Regions from separate parts of the Salimicrobium jeotgali genome, predicted to be linked through region 1. Evidence: a T-box and tRNA genes for the amino acid it is inferred to sense, from the RefSeq annotation. Region 1 holds a T-box; the other holds one or more tRNA genes.
The links. A T-box is a leader RNA that pairs with one kind of tRNA and senses whether it is charged. The one in region 1 lies ahead of trpS (tryptophan--tRNA ligase), so its partner is inferred to be a tRNA-Trp.
Positions count from the first base shown of each region.

Region 2: it encodes a tRNA-Trp, which carries the amino acid that the T-box ahead of trpS (tryptophan--tRNA ligase) is inferred to sense. The anticodon was not compared.

Region 1 is NZ_CP011361.2:1,865,033-1,872,268, forward strand. It holds gene AAV35_RS09305 (ABC transporter ATP-binding protein) at 1-48, opposite strand, end outside; gene opp3C (oligopeptide ABC transporter permease) at 65-1,195, opposite strand; gene opp3b (oligopeptide ABC transporter permease) at 1,202-2,128, opposite strand; gene AAV35_RS09320 (peptide ABC transporter substrate-binding protein) at 2,290-3,966, opposite strand; gene AAV35_RS09325 (DUF3899 domain-containing protein) at 4,246-4,626, shown strand; T-box leader at 4,663-4,857, shown strand; gene trpS (tryptophan--tRNA ligase) at 4,920-5,924, shown strand; gene AAV35_RS09335 (LCP family protein) at 6,407-7,138, shown strand; gene fabF (beta-ketoacyl-ACP synthase II) at 7,204-7,236, opposite strand, start outside.
Region 2 is NZ_CP011361.2:1,989,587-1,996,822, reverse strand. It holds rRNA gene AAV35_RS10015 (23S ribosomal RNA) at 1-916, shown strand, start outside; rRNA gene rrf (5S ribosomal RNA) at 1,029-1,143, shown strand; tRNA gene AAV35_RS10005 (tRNA-Asn) at 1,155-1,229, shown strand; tRNA gene AAV35_RS10000 (tRNA-Ser) at 1,235-1,326, shown strand; tRNA gene AAV35_RS09995 (tRNA-Glu) at 1,328-1,402, shown strand; tRNA gene AAV35_RS09990 (tRNA-Val) at 1,413-1,488, shown strand; tRNA gene AAV35_RS09985 (tRNA-Met) at 1,509-1,585, shown strand; tRNA gene AAV35_RS09980 (tRNA-Asp) at 1,592-1,668, shown strand; tRNA gene AAV35_RS09975 (tRNA-Phe) at 1,684-1,759, shown strand; tRNA gene AAV35_RS09970 (tRNA-Thr) at 1,765-1,840, shown strand; tRNA gene AAV35_RS09965 (tRNA-Tyr) at 1,859-1,944, shown strand; tRNA gene AAV35_RS09960 (tRNA-Trp) at 1,950-2,020, shown strand; tRNA gene AAV35_RS09955 (tRNA-His) at 2,036-2,111, shown strand; tRNA gene AAV35_RS09950 (tRNA-Gln) at 2,123-2,197, shown strand; tRNA gene AAV35_RS09945 (tRNA-Gly) at 2,199-2,270, shown strand; tRNA gene AAV35_RS09940 (tRNA-Cys) at 2,283-2,356, shown strand; tRNA gene AAV35_RS09935 (tRNA-Leu) at 2,378-2,460, shown strand; gene AAV35_RS09930 (hemerythrin domain-containing protein) at 2,609-3,058, shown strand; tRNA gene AAV35_RS09925 (tRNA-Gly) at 3,161-3,234, shown strand; gene AAV35_RS09920 (ABC-ATPase domain-containing protein) at 3,374-5,080, shown strand; gene queG (tRNA epoxyqueuosine(34) reductase QueG) at 5,102-6,235, shown strand; gene AAV35_RS09910 (methylated-DNA--[protein]-cysteine S-methyltransferase) at 6,253-6,768, shown strand; gene AAV35_RS09905 (tRNA (cytidine(34)-2'-O)-methyltransferase) at 6,914-7,236, shown strand, end outside.

The DNA of each region.
Region 1 (7,236 bases):
GGTATCAAAGGATACGTGCAGGTTGTTCACTTCGAGTAAGTTATCCATGATGTACCCCTTTCTCCTATTCACGCATCTTCGGATCGAATGCATCACGAAGACCGTCTGCTAATACGTTAAATCCAATCATCAGTATCGATAATATAAGCGCCGGCCAGAACAGAATGAACGGATAAATCTGCAGAGATTTGAACCCTTCATCAATGAGCGTACCGAGAGATGCCTGTGGTGTCGGTAGCCCAAGGCCGATGAAACTCAGAAAAGCTTCAAAGAAAATGGCTGATGGAATCGTGAACATCGTATTAATGATGATCAGTCCCATTACGTTAGGTACGAGGTGTTTTCTGATCACCCTGTTATCCGAGGAACCGAGGGTCTGGGAAGCGAGCACAAATTCCTGGCTTTTCAGCTTCAGTACCTGTCCCCTCACTATTCTCGCCATTGGAATCCACCCGGTAATGACGAGCGCAATGGTAATGGACATGATCCCCGGATCCAGAATGAGGATCATCAGTACGACGACGACAAGGTTCGGTATACCGGTAAGTATTTCAATGACACGCTGCATGTAGTTGTCGACACGCCCGCCGTAATAGGCGGAAATACCGCCGTAGGCGACTCCGATCACCATATCGATTGCAGCCGCAAGAAGAGCTATGTAAAGAGAAATTCTTGTTCCTTCCCATACTCTCGTCCACTGATCCCTTCCGAGCCCGTCTGTTCCAAACCAGAAGTTAGAGTCAATACCTTTGGCTGCATATGGGTCGTGTACTGCTTCGACTCTTGCTTCCCCGCCATCGGAGCCATCATTCAATACATTTATTTCCGTGAATTCTTCATCGTTGCTGAAACGGGCAAGCGCACTCGAACGTGCAGCTTCCACCGTGTCTCCTTCTTCAATCTGGGAAAGCGTGCCATCGAGGCCGAGCCACCCAAGACCATCGACTTTCGCAGGAATCTTAGACCGCGATAGGTCCTGCTCATTCGCAGTGTATTCGTTCATATAAGGGCCGAATATCGCCATGATCGTTACTATGATAAGCATTATCAGGCCGGCCATTGCGCCCTTGTTCTTCCGGAGACGGATCATAGAGTCTCTCCAGAAAGAAAGACTTGGTCTCCCTATCTCATGCTGCTCTTCACTTTCGCGTTCCACCGGTACAAATAGATCTTTTGAAGGTGTCTGATTTTCCATACTCAATTAATCTCCTTCTGTCAGTCGAATTCTTGGATCAATGAGTCCGTATAACAGGTCAATGATCAGGATGATAAGGATGAACAGGAACGAGAAGAAAAGGGTCGTTCCCATAATAATCGGGTAATCGTTTGTGTTGATGGATTTGACGAACTGTTCACCGATTCCCGGAACCGAGAAAATGTTCTCAATTACGAGTGTACCTGTCATCAGACTTACAGCAAGCGGCCCGATAATGGTTATAATCGGAATAAGTGCGTTACGGAGTCCGTGTTTGAATACTACTCCGAACTTGTTCACTCCTTTCGCCCTCGCCGTAGTTATAAAATCGGAACCGAGTACTTCCAGCATTTCAGTCCGCATGTAACGTGCGGCAATTGCAATTGGGAAGATCGCCAACGCCAATGTTGGTAAGATTGTATACTCCCAGCCTTCCCAAAGAGCAACTGGAAAAAGCCCCCACTGAACACCCAAATAAAATTGAAGAATACCTGCGAAAACGAAAGAAGGTATAGATTTACCTATTACAGCAATGAATGTGGAACCGTAGTCCACGACTCCATTGTGATAAATCGCCGCCAGCAATCCTAGCAGGACACCGATAATCGTTCCTAAAATCAGAGACTGTGCCCCAAGTGTCATTGAAGGGCCCATCCTTTCGAGCAGAATCGTCGTCACTTCACGATTATCAAATTGGAACGAAAGTCCGAGATCTCCCTGGAAAAGTCCGGTTATATAATTGAAATACTGGACAGGGAGAGGGTCATTTAAACCGTATTTCTCCAAAACGATCGCCTGCTGTTCTTCCGACAGCTTATCTGCAGCACTCAAAGGTGTACCCGGCAGAAGCTTCATCAGGAAAAACGTCAGTGTTGCAATAAGCAGCAACGTTATTAACATATACACTAGTCTTTCTAATATGTAACGCACCATATGCTGACACCTCCTGGTTGTTAAAACATCTTAAACAGTTAATTGACTGAAAGTTCCGTATTATCGGAAAAATTCCTTTACAGGGAAAAAGAGAGCATACGTCCTGCGACATATACTCTCCTTTCTTGTTACTGGCCTATATAAAGTTAAGAATGTCCTTCTTATTTACCTTCAATATAAGCATACTTGTACGTGTAGTCGGCACCCATAGGGTTTACATAGACACCTTTTACGTAAGGTTTCTGCAGCTGGGCCACACTACGCTGATAAAGTGGAGCAAGTACAGCATCTTCTTTCATAAGCAGTTCCTCCGCCTTCAGGAAGTTCTCCCAACGGGCTTCAGGATCCTGGGCAAGATCTGTATTCGCTTCATTGATCAGTTTATCGTACTCTTCACTTGCATAACCGGTATGGTTGTTACCACCGTCTGTCAGCCACAAGTTAAGGAAAGTATTAGGGTCGATGTAGTCAGGTCCCCAACCTGCGTTCTGAAGCTGGTAATTCATACTCGTGTCGCGCTCCAGACGTACTTCGAACGGCACGGAATTAACTTTAACGGAAAGTCCTTCGAGCTGCTCCAGCTGATCTTTGATGTAAGCATCAAGATTTTTAGCAACCTCTGTATCTCCGCCGAGGTACTCAAGCTCAACAGAATCTTTACCGAGCTCTTCTTTCGCCTTCGTCCAGTGTTCTTTCGCTTTTTCAAGATCGGATGTTACGAGATCGCCACTAAGTTCGCGGAAATCTTTTCCGGATTCAGGGTGAGAAACGAAGTTCTCAGGCACCTGTCCTGTAGAAGGTTTCGAACCGTTGTTCAAAATGACGTCCACCATACCCTGTCTGTCGATTGCGTACTGGATAGCTTTACGTGCATTCACGTTCGAAAGCACTTCGCCTTCCTGGTTCATCTTAATATAGAAAAGAGTAGGTTCATCTTTGATCTGGAACTCTTCCGAGGAACGGTATTCGTCTACGAACTCAGAAGAAAGACCTGTCCGGTCGATTTCACCGGAGTTGAAAAGGTTCACTCCTGTCGCTGTATCTTTCACTACGTTTACGTCGATTTTATCAAGTTTCACGTTCTCTGCATCCCAGTAGTCTTCATTCTTGACTACTGTCCAGCCTTCACCGTGGTTCCATTCTTCAAACTTGAATGGTCCGTTAGAAAGAAGGGCATCCGCTTCCTGAGCGTAGTTATCTCCCTGCTCCTCAACGAAGTCCTGGTTCAATGGAAGGAACGTTCCGAACGCCGTCAGAGATTCGAAGTAAGGCGTCGCCTGTTCCAGTTGTACCTCAAGCGTATGTTCATCTTTTGCAGTAACACCAAGTTCACTAACTTCCATCTCACCGCTGGCAATCGCTTCGGCATTTTTAATGACGCCGTTCATCATGTACGGACCGTACTCGGAACCTGTGTCCGGGTTTACGGCACGTTGCCACGCATAGACGAAGTCTTCCGCTGTTACAGGGTCTCCGTTGGACCATTTTGCGTCTTCACGAAGGTTGAATGTATAAGTAGTGCCATCTTCGCTCATTTCGTGATCTTTAGCGATACCCGGTTCTGCCTGGGCATCTTCATCCAGACGATACAGACCGTCTTTCGTGGAACCTAACCACTGGAACGCAACTGTATCGGTAGCCATGGACGAATCCATCGTCGGAATATCTGCGGATTCAGAAAGGTTCAATACCTGTTCTCCGTCCCCACCGGAACCTTCGTTATCTGATCCGGAACTTTCTCCGCCCTCACTACTGCTGTCGCCTCCGCCGGAGCAGGCAGCCAGGAACATACTCAACGCCAGTGTCAGCACCAGCAATAACCAATTCGACTTCTTCATGTGAAAAAGACCTCCCCTTATTATAAATGTATTCTGAAAATTCAGCGGTTCGAACAACCCGCAATTTGAATTATACAAGTTTTCTTAAAATTTTGCATTAATTTTTTAAATCTTTTTGAAATAAACATTGTTACAAAAGTGGATTCGACCGGTTTTTTAAGTCTAAAGACCTATATTAAATTACAATAACATTACAACTATCACCACCTTTATCTTTGAAGGGACGAAATTCGGTGCTATAATTGTAACGATTTGTTACATAGTGAGGAGTGTTTGGATATGGAAGCTGTAAAAAAGCCCTTCTTTGTATTGCTTGTTAATCTCGTAATCACCGCTCTGCTTTTTCTGTTCAACGCTCCTGCATATACATTGAAGTATTATATCAATTCCGTTTTCTACGTAGTATTCTTTTATTTATTCATCGCACTTATGATGTGGGTGATCCGCGGAAGATTCTTCGACGGGATCACTTACAGTTTTCGCAGATTCTACAATAAGACTTCAAAACAGCGGGACTATCTTGAAGAATGGAAGGGAAAACCTCTGCCCTCAGAAACCGTCAATCAAAGTTGGCTCCGGATGTTTTTCTTCCAGGGTGTTTTTATGCTGATGATTATGTTTGTGCTTTTGTTCTTCTACTATGCAGGGGTTGCAAATTAGCACCCGTTTCCCTATACTTCTATTACAATATATATTCAGAGAACAAGGATGGAAGATGAGTACGTACAATGTTCTATTGGTACAGAGATGCTGTGGTCGGTGCGAACAGCGAAGACATAGTACGGAAATTGGGCTTCCGGAGTTTTACCGTATATCGGCGTTAACGATTGAAGTCGGCTGTATGATCGCAATACAGCAATTAGGGTGGCACCGCGAGCATTCGTCCCTGCACAGGCAGAGAGGAATGCTTTTTGTATGTAGGAAATTAATTATATAAACAGGGAGCGATTACTATGTCCGTTATTTTTTCAGGTATTCAGCCGAGTGGCACACTTACTCTCGGCAACTATTTGGGAGCGTTGAAGCACTTCGTCGATCTGCAGGAGGACCACCACTGTTACTTCTGTATCGTAGATGAACATGCGATTACTATGCCACAGGACAGATTAAAATTGAGGGACAATATCCGTTCTCTTGCAGCTTTGTACCTTGCTGTAGGTATCGATCCAGGGAAATCCACACTGTTCATTCAGTCGGAAGTACCTGCCCACACTCAGCTTGGCTGGATGCTACAGAGTATCAGCTATATCGGGGAACTTGAACGGATGACCCAGTTCAAAGATAAATCACAGGGAGGCGGCAGAGACGGGGTTTCTTCCGGACTTCTCACATATCCGCCTCTTATGGCTGCGGATATCCTTCTTTATCAGACAGAGACTGTACCAGTAGGCGAAGATCAGAAACAGCATCTCGAACTTACACGGACGCTTGCGGAACGTTTCAACAATAAGTACAACAGCATTTTCACGGTACCCGAAGTCAGCATACCCACTACCGGGGCCCGGATCATGTCTCTCCAGAAGCCCGACAAGAAGATGAGTAAATCCGACGCCAACACAAAAGCATTCATTTCAATGCTCGATGCTCCTGATACGATAAGAAAGAAAATCAGGAGCGCCGTGACGGATTCGGAAGGAATCGTAGAATTCGACCCCGATAATAAGCCGGGAATTTCAAACCTGATTACCATTTATTCCGTCTGTACCGGCCGTTCGCCGGAGGAGTTGACAAATGCTTACCAGGGGCAGGGGTACGGAGACTTCAAAGCAGACGTAGCGGAGGCTGTCGTCGAAGTCCTCTCCCCTATCCAGGAAAAGTACTACGAGCTTCTCCATTCCGAAGAACTGGACCTGATTCTTGATGAAGGAGCCGGTAAAGCGAATGCTTCTGCAGAAAAGACGTTGAAAAAAGCGAAAAAAGCGATGGGACTCGGACGCGTTCATCAAAAGAGAAGTTGAATCTCAAGAAACTTTCCATACGGTACAAACCGGAACTTTTTCAGGTTCCGGTTTTTGTTTTTACATTAAGGAAGCGGACCAACGGATAAATTGGTATGAACGCTCAAAAATACAGATATGATTTCGTACTTTATGTAAGTATCTGGAGTACGGTATAATACGTTCAATTCCTTCTTTACTTATGAAAGGATACAAGGTACATTTGAATTGGTAAGCTACGGGAAAGGGGAATAATTATGGCTTCAAGCCGTGCAGTGCGCAGACGAAGAAAAAGTAAAAGAAAACTGAAATTGTTCGTCGCACTTATATTGATTTTAACATTGACAGTCGTAGGTTATACGGCTTTTGAATATTTGAGTGGAAAACACAACGCGGAAGGAATGGCTTCTGCAGACGCCAAAGCTACTTCGAGTGAAATGAACAGCGAGTATAAGGAAGATTGGAAAGGTACGGATAACGGGGATGGAAAGACGAACGTCCTGATGCTCGGAAGTGATCAGCGCGGCTCGGAAAAATCCCGTACCGATACAATTATGATTGCCCAGTACGATCCGGGTGCCCAGTCAGCGAAACTGGTCTCCATTATGAGAGACACATACGTCAAAATACCCGGCCACGGATATAATAAAATAAATGCTGCATTCGCCATTGGCGGTCCGGAACTGATGCGGAAAACGATAAAAGAAAATTTTGGTGTGGAGTTGGAGTATTACTCTCTTGTAGATTTTGACGGCTTCACACAAATTGTGGATACTATCGCTCCGGAAGGACTTCGTATCGATGTGGAAAAAGATATGAACTTCGAAGATAGCGCAGGCAAAATCGATCTTGAGAAAGGGGAACAGAAACTGGACGGAAAGGAACTGCTCGGGTATGCACGTTTCCGCAAAGATGCGGAAGGGGATTACGGACGTGTCCGCCGCCAGCAGCAGGTGATCACCCGTTTAAAAGAGGAAATCATTTCCCTGAACGGTGTATTAAAAACACCTCGGCTGATCGGTACAATCCAGCCTTACGTCGATACGAACCTCGGCACCGGGAAAACTCTTTCCCTGGCCAAGGACTTTCTTTTGAACCCTGTGGAGGATATTGAAAAACTACGCATACCGACTGATGACAATACGTGGAATGAACGTAAAGAGTACCCTATTGGTCTGGTACTGAATCACGATACAGAAGAGACAGCAAGAACGATCCAGGAATTTCTGGAATAAGCTAAAAGCCTTCCCTAGAGATGGTCAGGGAAGGCTTTTTTGTAATTTATTAATAGATTACAAAGTCAGTCTGCATATTTCTCAAAAATCAGCGCAAC
Region 2 (7,236 bases), 120 kb from region 1:
GCAACGACTTGGGCACTGTCTCAACGAGAGACCCGGTGAAATTATACGATGCGTGAAGATGCGCATTACCCGCGACAGGACGGAAAGACCCCGTGGAGCTTTACTGTAGCCTGATATTGAATGTTGGTATCGCTTGTACAGGATAGGTGGGAGCCATCGAAACCGGAGCGCAAGCTTCGGTGGAGGCGCCCGTGGGATACCACCCTGGCGGTACGGACATTCTAACCCAGGACCGTGATCCGGTCCGGAGACAGTGTCAGGTGGGCAGTTTGACTGGGGCGGTCGCCTCCCAAAAAGTAACGGAGGCGCTCAAAGGTTCCCTCAGAATGGTTGGAAATCATTCGCAGCGTGTAAAGGCACAAGGGAGCTTGACTGCGAGACCTACAAGTCGAGCAGGGACGAAAGTCGGACTTAGTGATCCGGCGGTACCGCATGGAAGGGCCGTCGCTCAACGGATAAAAGCTACCCCGGGGATAACAGGCTTATCTCCCCCAAGAGTCCACATCGACGGGGAGGTTTGGCACCTCGATGTCGGCTCATCGCATCCTGGGGCTGTAGTCGGTCCCAAGGGTTGGGCTGTTCGCCCATTAAAGCGGTACGCGAGCTGGGTTCAGAACGTCGTGAGACAGTTCGGTCCCTATCCGTCGTGGGCGTTGGAAATTTGAAAGGAGCTGTCCTTAGTACGAGAGGACCGGGATGGACACACCGCTGGTGTACCAGTTGTTCCGCCAGGAGCATTGCTGGGTAGCTACGTGTGGACGGGATAAGTGCTGAAAGCATCTAAGCATGAAGCCCCCCTTGAGATGAGATTTCCCTTTGTAGAGATGCCTCTGAGACGAAGAGGTTGATAGGTCCGGTGTGGAAGCGTGGCGACACGTGCAGCAGACGGATACTAATCCATCGAGATCTTCTCTATACGTTGGTCGTATGTTTCTTATCCAGTTTTGAAGGTTTTTCAAAAAACCTCTTGAAATTTTCCATTCGGAACAATATAATGGTTTTTGTCCGAAGGAAAGTTCAATTGTAGATCTGGTGGCAATAGCGAAGAGGTCACACCTGTTCCCATGCCGAACACAGAAGTTAAGTTCTTCCGCGCCGATGGTAGTCGGGGTTACCCCCCGCAAGAGTAGGGCGCTGCCAGGTCGTTTCAATATTCCACCGTAGCTCAGTGGTAGAGCAATCGGCTGTTAACCGATTTGTCGTAGGTTCGAATCCTACCGGTGGAGCCATTTCTGGAGAGATGTCCGAGTCTGGCTTAAGGAGCACGATTGGAACTCGTGTAGGCCCTTTCGGGTCTCGAGGGTTCGAATCCCTCTCTCTCCGCCATGGCCCGTTGGTCAAGTGGTTAAGACACCGCCCTTTCACGGCGGTAACACGGGTTCGAATCCCGTACGGGTCACCACTATTTCACTGGAGGATTAGCTCAGCTGGGAGAGCACTTGCCTTACAAGCAAGGGGTCGCAGGTTCGAGCCCTGCATCCTCCACCATAGAAGTTATACTTCAACATCGCGGGGTGGAGCAGTCTGGCAGCTCGTCGGGCTCATAACCCGGAGGTCGCAGGTTCAAATCCTGCCCCCGCAACCAAATTTTGGTCCGGTAGTTCAGTTGGTTAGAATGCCTGCCTGTCACGCAGGAGGTCGCGGGTTCGAGTCCCGTCCGGACCGCCATTAATACATAAAAGTGGCTCGGTAGCTCAGTCGGTAGAGCAACGGACTGAAAATCCGTGTGTCGGCGGTTCGATTCCGTCCCGAGCCACCACTTTTGCCGGCCTAGCTCAATTGGTAGAGCAACTGATTTGTAATCAGTAGGTTGGGGGTTCAAGTCCTCTGGCCGGCACCAGATACTTTAATAAAAAATGGAGGGATAGCGAAGTTGGCCAAACGCGGCGGACTGTAAATCCGCTCCCATCGGGTTCGCAGGTTCGAGTCCTGCTCCCTCCACCATTTTTAGGGGTATAGTTCAAAGGCAGAACAGCGGTCTCCAAAACCGCCGATGTGGGTTCGAGTCCTACTACCCCTGTTTTTTCAATCTATGGCGACTGTGGCGAAGTGGTTAACGCACCGGATTGTGGCTCCGGCATTCGTGGGTTCGATTCCCATCAGTCGCCCCATTTTTTATTGTTGGGCTATGGCCAAGCGGTAAGGCAACGGTTTTTGGTACCGTCATGCGCTGGTTCGAATCCAGCTAGCCCAGCCATGCGAGAGTAGTTCAGTGGTAGAACACCACCTTGCCAAGGTGGGGGTCGCGGGTTCGAATCCCGTCTCTCGCTCTTTGAGGTTATGGCGGCATAGCCAAGTGGCAAGGCAGAGGACTGCAACTCCTTTATCACCGGTTCGAATCCGGTTGCCGCCTCCAAAAAATAAACATAAAAATCGTGGCGAAGTGGTGGAACTGGCAGACACGCAGCACTCAAAATGCTGTGCCTTCTGGGCGTGTGGGTTCGAATCCCACCTTCGCTATATATAATGAAAACTACCAGAATCCTGGTAGTTTTTTTGTAATGAATACATAAAGTCAGCTCCTTCCTTCCAGAAGGCGGAAGTACGTATTACGGACAGATGATTTATTACCCGGATTTGTGGTATAAAGAGGGTAGGAGGGATAAAAATGAAACGACACGAAGCGTTAGTTCCTTTGTCGCACCACCATCACCATGGTCTTGTACTTGCTCAGAAGTTACAGAAAACAGAAGAAAAAGACAAGTTCAGAGAAATTATGAAGGATATTGAAGATTTCTGGGAAAATGATGGGGAAGCACACTTCAGGGAAGAAGAGGAAATCCTTCTCCCGCTGTACGCCTGCTATGCAAAGATAGAAGAGGATGAAGATATAGAGAAAATGCTTATCGATCATACAGTGATACGTGGACTTATCGTTAAACTGCGTAAGCTGGAGAGATTCGATTATAAAGTGTTTCAGGAATTGGGAGAGAAGCTTCATGATCACATTAGAATGGAAGAAAGGGTCATCTTTCCGAAAATAGAAAGTGCAGTTCCGGATAAAGAACTTTATAAAGTGGAAGGCAAGTTTCACATTGACAGTTACAGTGGTAAGTAACGCAACTTTCCAAGTTGCGTTTTTTTAAATAAAAAGGTTGAAACCCTTTCTGGTCGTTGTTACAATGTAAACTATCCCTTGAAGTTGTCCTGACCTCTTCGGGCGGGTGTAGTTTAGTGGTAAAACCTCAGCCTTCCAAGCTGATGACGGGAGTTCGATTCTCCTCACCCGCTCCACTAGTGTTTGAAATTATGTTTTCATACCACGTGCCAACGCAGTGTTTCGTTAATGAATAACGAAGCATTGCGTTTTTTCATGATTGAAAATGGATACATACATATAGATGAGACAGATTTTATGAAAGGAAGTGTTATCATGCAACAGCTGAAAAAACATTTAAAAGAAATAGACGGGAAAAGTTACAAGGGATATAAACAGATCCAGGGGACTTATTCTTTCCGGGATTACAAGCTTCACATCGACTATGTGCAGGGAGACCCTTTTGCGGCCCCTTCCAAAATAAGAATAAGAGTTCCGGAAGCGAAACGTTCCATCAAAAAGGAGTGGACGACCTCCAGATCAAGAAGAGTTTATACGGAAGATACACTTACCCGATGCGTTTCAGAAACGGTGAAGAAGCATAAATCGAACGTGAAAGGTTCGGGAAAAAGCGGAGATGTAGGAATGGATCAGCCGGGTCAGGAAGTTCTTGAACGTACCGCGGTTATGATAGAACAGGATTCTACAGTGCTCTGTTTCACGGTAGGCCTGCCGGCGAATGGACGCCGAATTAACGGAAAGGAAGCTGAAAAACTTTTTTTCGAAGTCCTACCTGCGATAGTGGAACAGTCGATTATGTCTATAAAAGATGAGGAGATTGATCAGGCATGTGAACTTGCCGATCAGTACGACGCAATCCGAGAAGAAATGGAGAAAAATGACTGGGAAGCATTCATAGCGGACGGGTCTGTTCTCCCAAGGGAAAGCGGAATCAGCCAGCGACCGATGAAAAACGCAGTACCTTTTGAAAGTCCGGAAGAGAACCGGGTTTCCATCTCTTTGCCACATCGCACAGAACCGCTCACAGGTATGGCAATCAAAAAAGGCATCACGCTGATAGTAGGGGGCGGCTATCACGGAAAAAGCACCCTGCTCCAGGCCATTGAGAGAGGGGTGTATCCTCATAAACAGGGAGATGGGCGCGAATATGTCATCACTGCTCCGGACGCCGTTAAAGTGAGAGCGGAAGATGGAAGGAAAGTTACAAACGTCGATATTTCCTCTTTCATTAAGAATCTACCGCACGGCACCGATACCTCCACTTTTACAACAGAGGATGCGAGCGGAAGTACATCGCAGGCTGCGAATGTGGTCGAGGCGCTTGAGACAGGTGCCGGAGCTCTATTGATAGACGAAGACACCAGTGCGACGAACTTTATGATCCGGGATGAACGTATGCAGGAACTTGTTGCTAAAGAGAAAGAGCCGATCACCCCTTTCATCGATAAAATCGAGCAGATGAGGGATGAGCTCGATGTCTCGACGATCCTCGTCATGGGTGGATCCGGTGAATATTTCCACGCTGCCGATCACGTGATAATGATGGATCAGTACATCCCGCATGATGTGACGGCCAGGGCCAGGGAAATAGCTTCCCGTTACCCGAGCGAACGTAAGAAAGAGGAATTTTCTTTCGGTTCCCTGCCGGCGCGGTCTTTTCTTCCGGCCACCATTCAGGCCCAGCGCGGGAAGAAGGAAAAAGTGCAGTCCAAGGGGATGTATCATATAATTATGGGAAGGCACGACATACGCATGGAAGGACTTGAGCAGCTCGTTGATGCTTCTCAGACGAGGTTCATCGCTGATCTGATCACCCATATGAATAAACAGGGTATGCTGAAGAAAAAAGAGACGCTGAAAGAACTGGTAGATGCGATTGATAAACAGATTGATGCAGAAGGACTTTCCTTCGCCGCTCCTTTCAGGAATCAGCATCCCGGGGAACTGGCCAGACCGAGAAAGTTTGAAATTGCAGCCACCTTAAACAGAATCCGTACCGCAAAGGTGGAGGATCTAAGGTAAGGGAGAAGGAGGAGCGCACGTATGGATGCCGAACAATTAAAGAGGGAAACGATTGCCTACAGCAAGGAAATAGGAATCGATAAAATAGGTTTTGCCAGCGCAGACGTATTCGGCGAATTGAAATCCCGGCTGATACGACAGGAACAGCTGGGATATCACTCGGGGTTCGAAAAGGGGAGTCCGGAAGAGCGTACGGAACCTGAACGCCTCCTTCCCTCTTCCCAATCTATCATTTCTATCGCGCTCGCCTATCCTTCAAAAATGGAAAATCCCCCTAAAAACGAGAAAGGGGCGCGACGCGGCCAGTTCGCCCGTGCTTCGTGGGGGGAGGATTACCACACGGTTTTACGCGAAAAACTGCAGCTGCTCGGTTCTTTTCTCCGTGAAAAGGTTCCTGAAGTTGAATTGAAACTGATGGTAGACACAGGGGAGCTGTCAGACCGTGCCGTAGCCGAGAGGGCAGGGATCGGGTTCAGCGGAAAAAACTGTGCGATAATCACCCCCGAGTTCGGTTCCTACGTTTATCTCGGTGAACTGGTGACAAATCTTCCGTTCGCTCCGGATGAGCCGATCCAGGAAGGATGTGGGGACTGTAATATTTGCGTAGATTCGTGTCCAACGGATGCCCTTGTCCAGGGCGGGCAGCTGAATGCCAATCGATGCATCGCTTTTCTGACCCAGACCAAAGGTTTTCTCGAAGATGAATACCGTACGAAAATAGGGAACAGAGTCTACGGTTGTGATACTTGTCAGACGGTTTGCCCGTTCAACCGCAAAAAAGATTTCCATCTTCACGAAGAGTTCGAGCCAGACCCGGAGAAAGTCAAACCTGTACTCCGCCCTATTCTTCGCATATCCAACCGGGAGTTCAAAGAAAAGTTCGGCAGAATGGCAGGATCGTGGCGCGGAAAGAAACCGATTCAGCGTAATGCTATTCTGGCTCTCGGTCATTACCGGGAAATAGAGGCGGTAGAGGACCTTGTACATCTTATGAAGAACGACCCCCGCCCTGTAATCAGGGGTACGGCTGCGTACAGTCTCGGAAAAATCGGAACGCCGGAATGTTTCGAGGAGCTCGAGATGGCCAGAGGAGATGAGACTGATGAAAAAGTGAAAGAAGAAATGGAGAAAGGTTTAGCTTTTCAGATGAATTGAAAAGGAGAAGTGAAGAAATGTTATTTTATCAGAAGGAAATGACCACTCCGCTCGGACCGATGCTCGCAACGGCCGATGAGGAGCGTTTGATCCGTCTGGACTACGGGTCCGCCTCCGAAAAAGGGGAACTTCATGAGAACCACATCCACTCCTTTATCGATAAATCTCCGGAGTTGATAGAAAAAGAAACAAAGCTGCTGCAGGAAACTGAGAGGCAGCTAAAGGAGTATTTTAACAGGGAAAGGTACTCGTTCAGCCTTCCTTATAAATTTTACGGTACCTCCTTTCAAAAGAATATTTGGGAAGCGCTCGTGATGGAAGTTCCGTACGGGGAGACCATCACTTATAAAGGTCTGGCGGAGAGCGCCGGTAACCGAAAAGCCGTACGTGCCGTAGGAGGAGCCATGAACAAAAACCCTTTTTCCATCGTAGTCCCGTGCCACCGAGTGGTAGGCCAGAACGGAAAAATGACCGGATATGGCGGGGGTGTTGATAAAAAAGTGTATCTGTTGAATCTCGAAACCACCCTTTAGCTGCGGGTGGTTTTACTGTTCAGAAATTTTTCCGGGACCTTCCAGTTGTTGCGGCTGCTTGGTTCGTTACGGTCTCTTTAAGATAAATACACTTTTATGTGATATAATATCCGGGTTGACTAAAATAATTTCAGAGGTGAAACGGATGCCTAATCACGTGGTATTATTTCAGCCGGAAATCCCTGCAAACACCGGAAATATAGCCAGAACCTGTCTTGCTACGGACACTACTCTGCACCTCATACATCCGCTCGGATTTTCCACGGAGGACCGCATGGTGAAACGAGCAGGACTTGATTACTGGTATGACGTAACTATTTATCATTATGATTCCCTGGAGGAACTCTACGGAAAATTTCCGGAAGGCGACTATTATTATGTCGAAAACTTCGGAGGAAGTTCATTCGTGGAGATGGACTATACGGATACGGCGAAAGATCAGCTGTTCGTATTTGGAAGGGAAAGCGA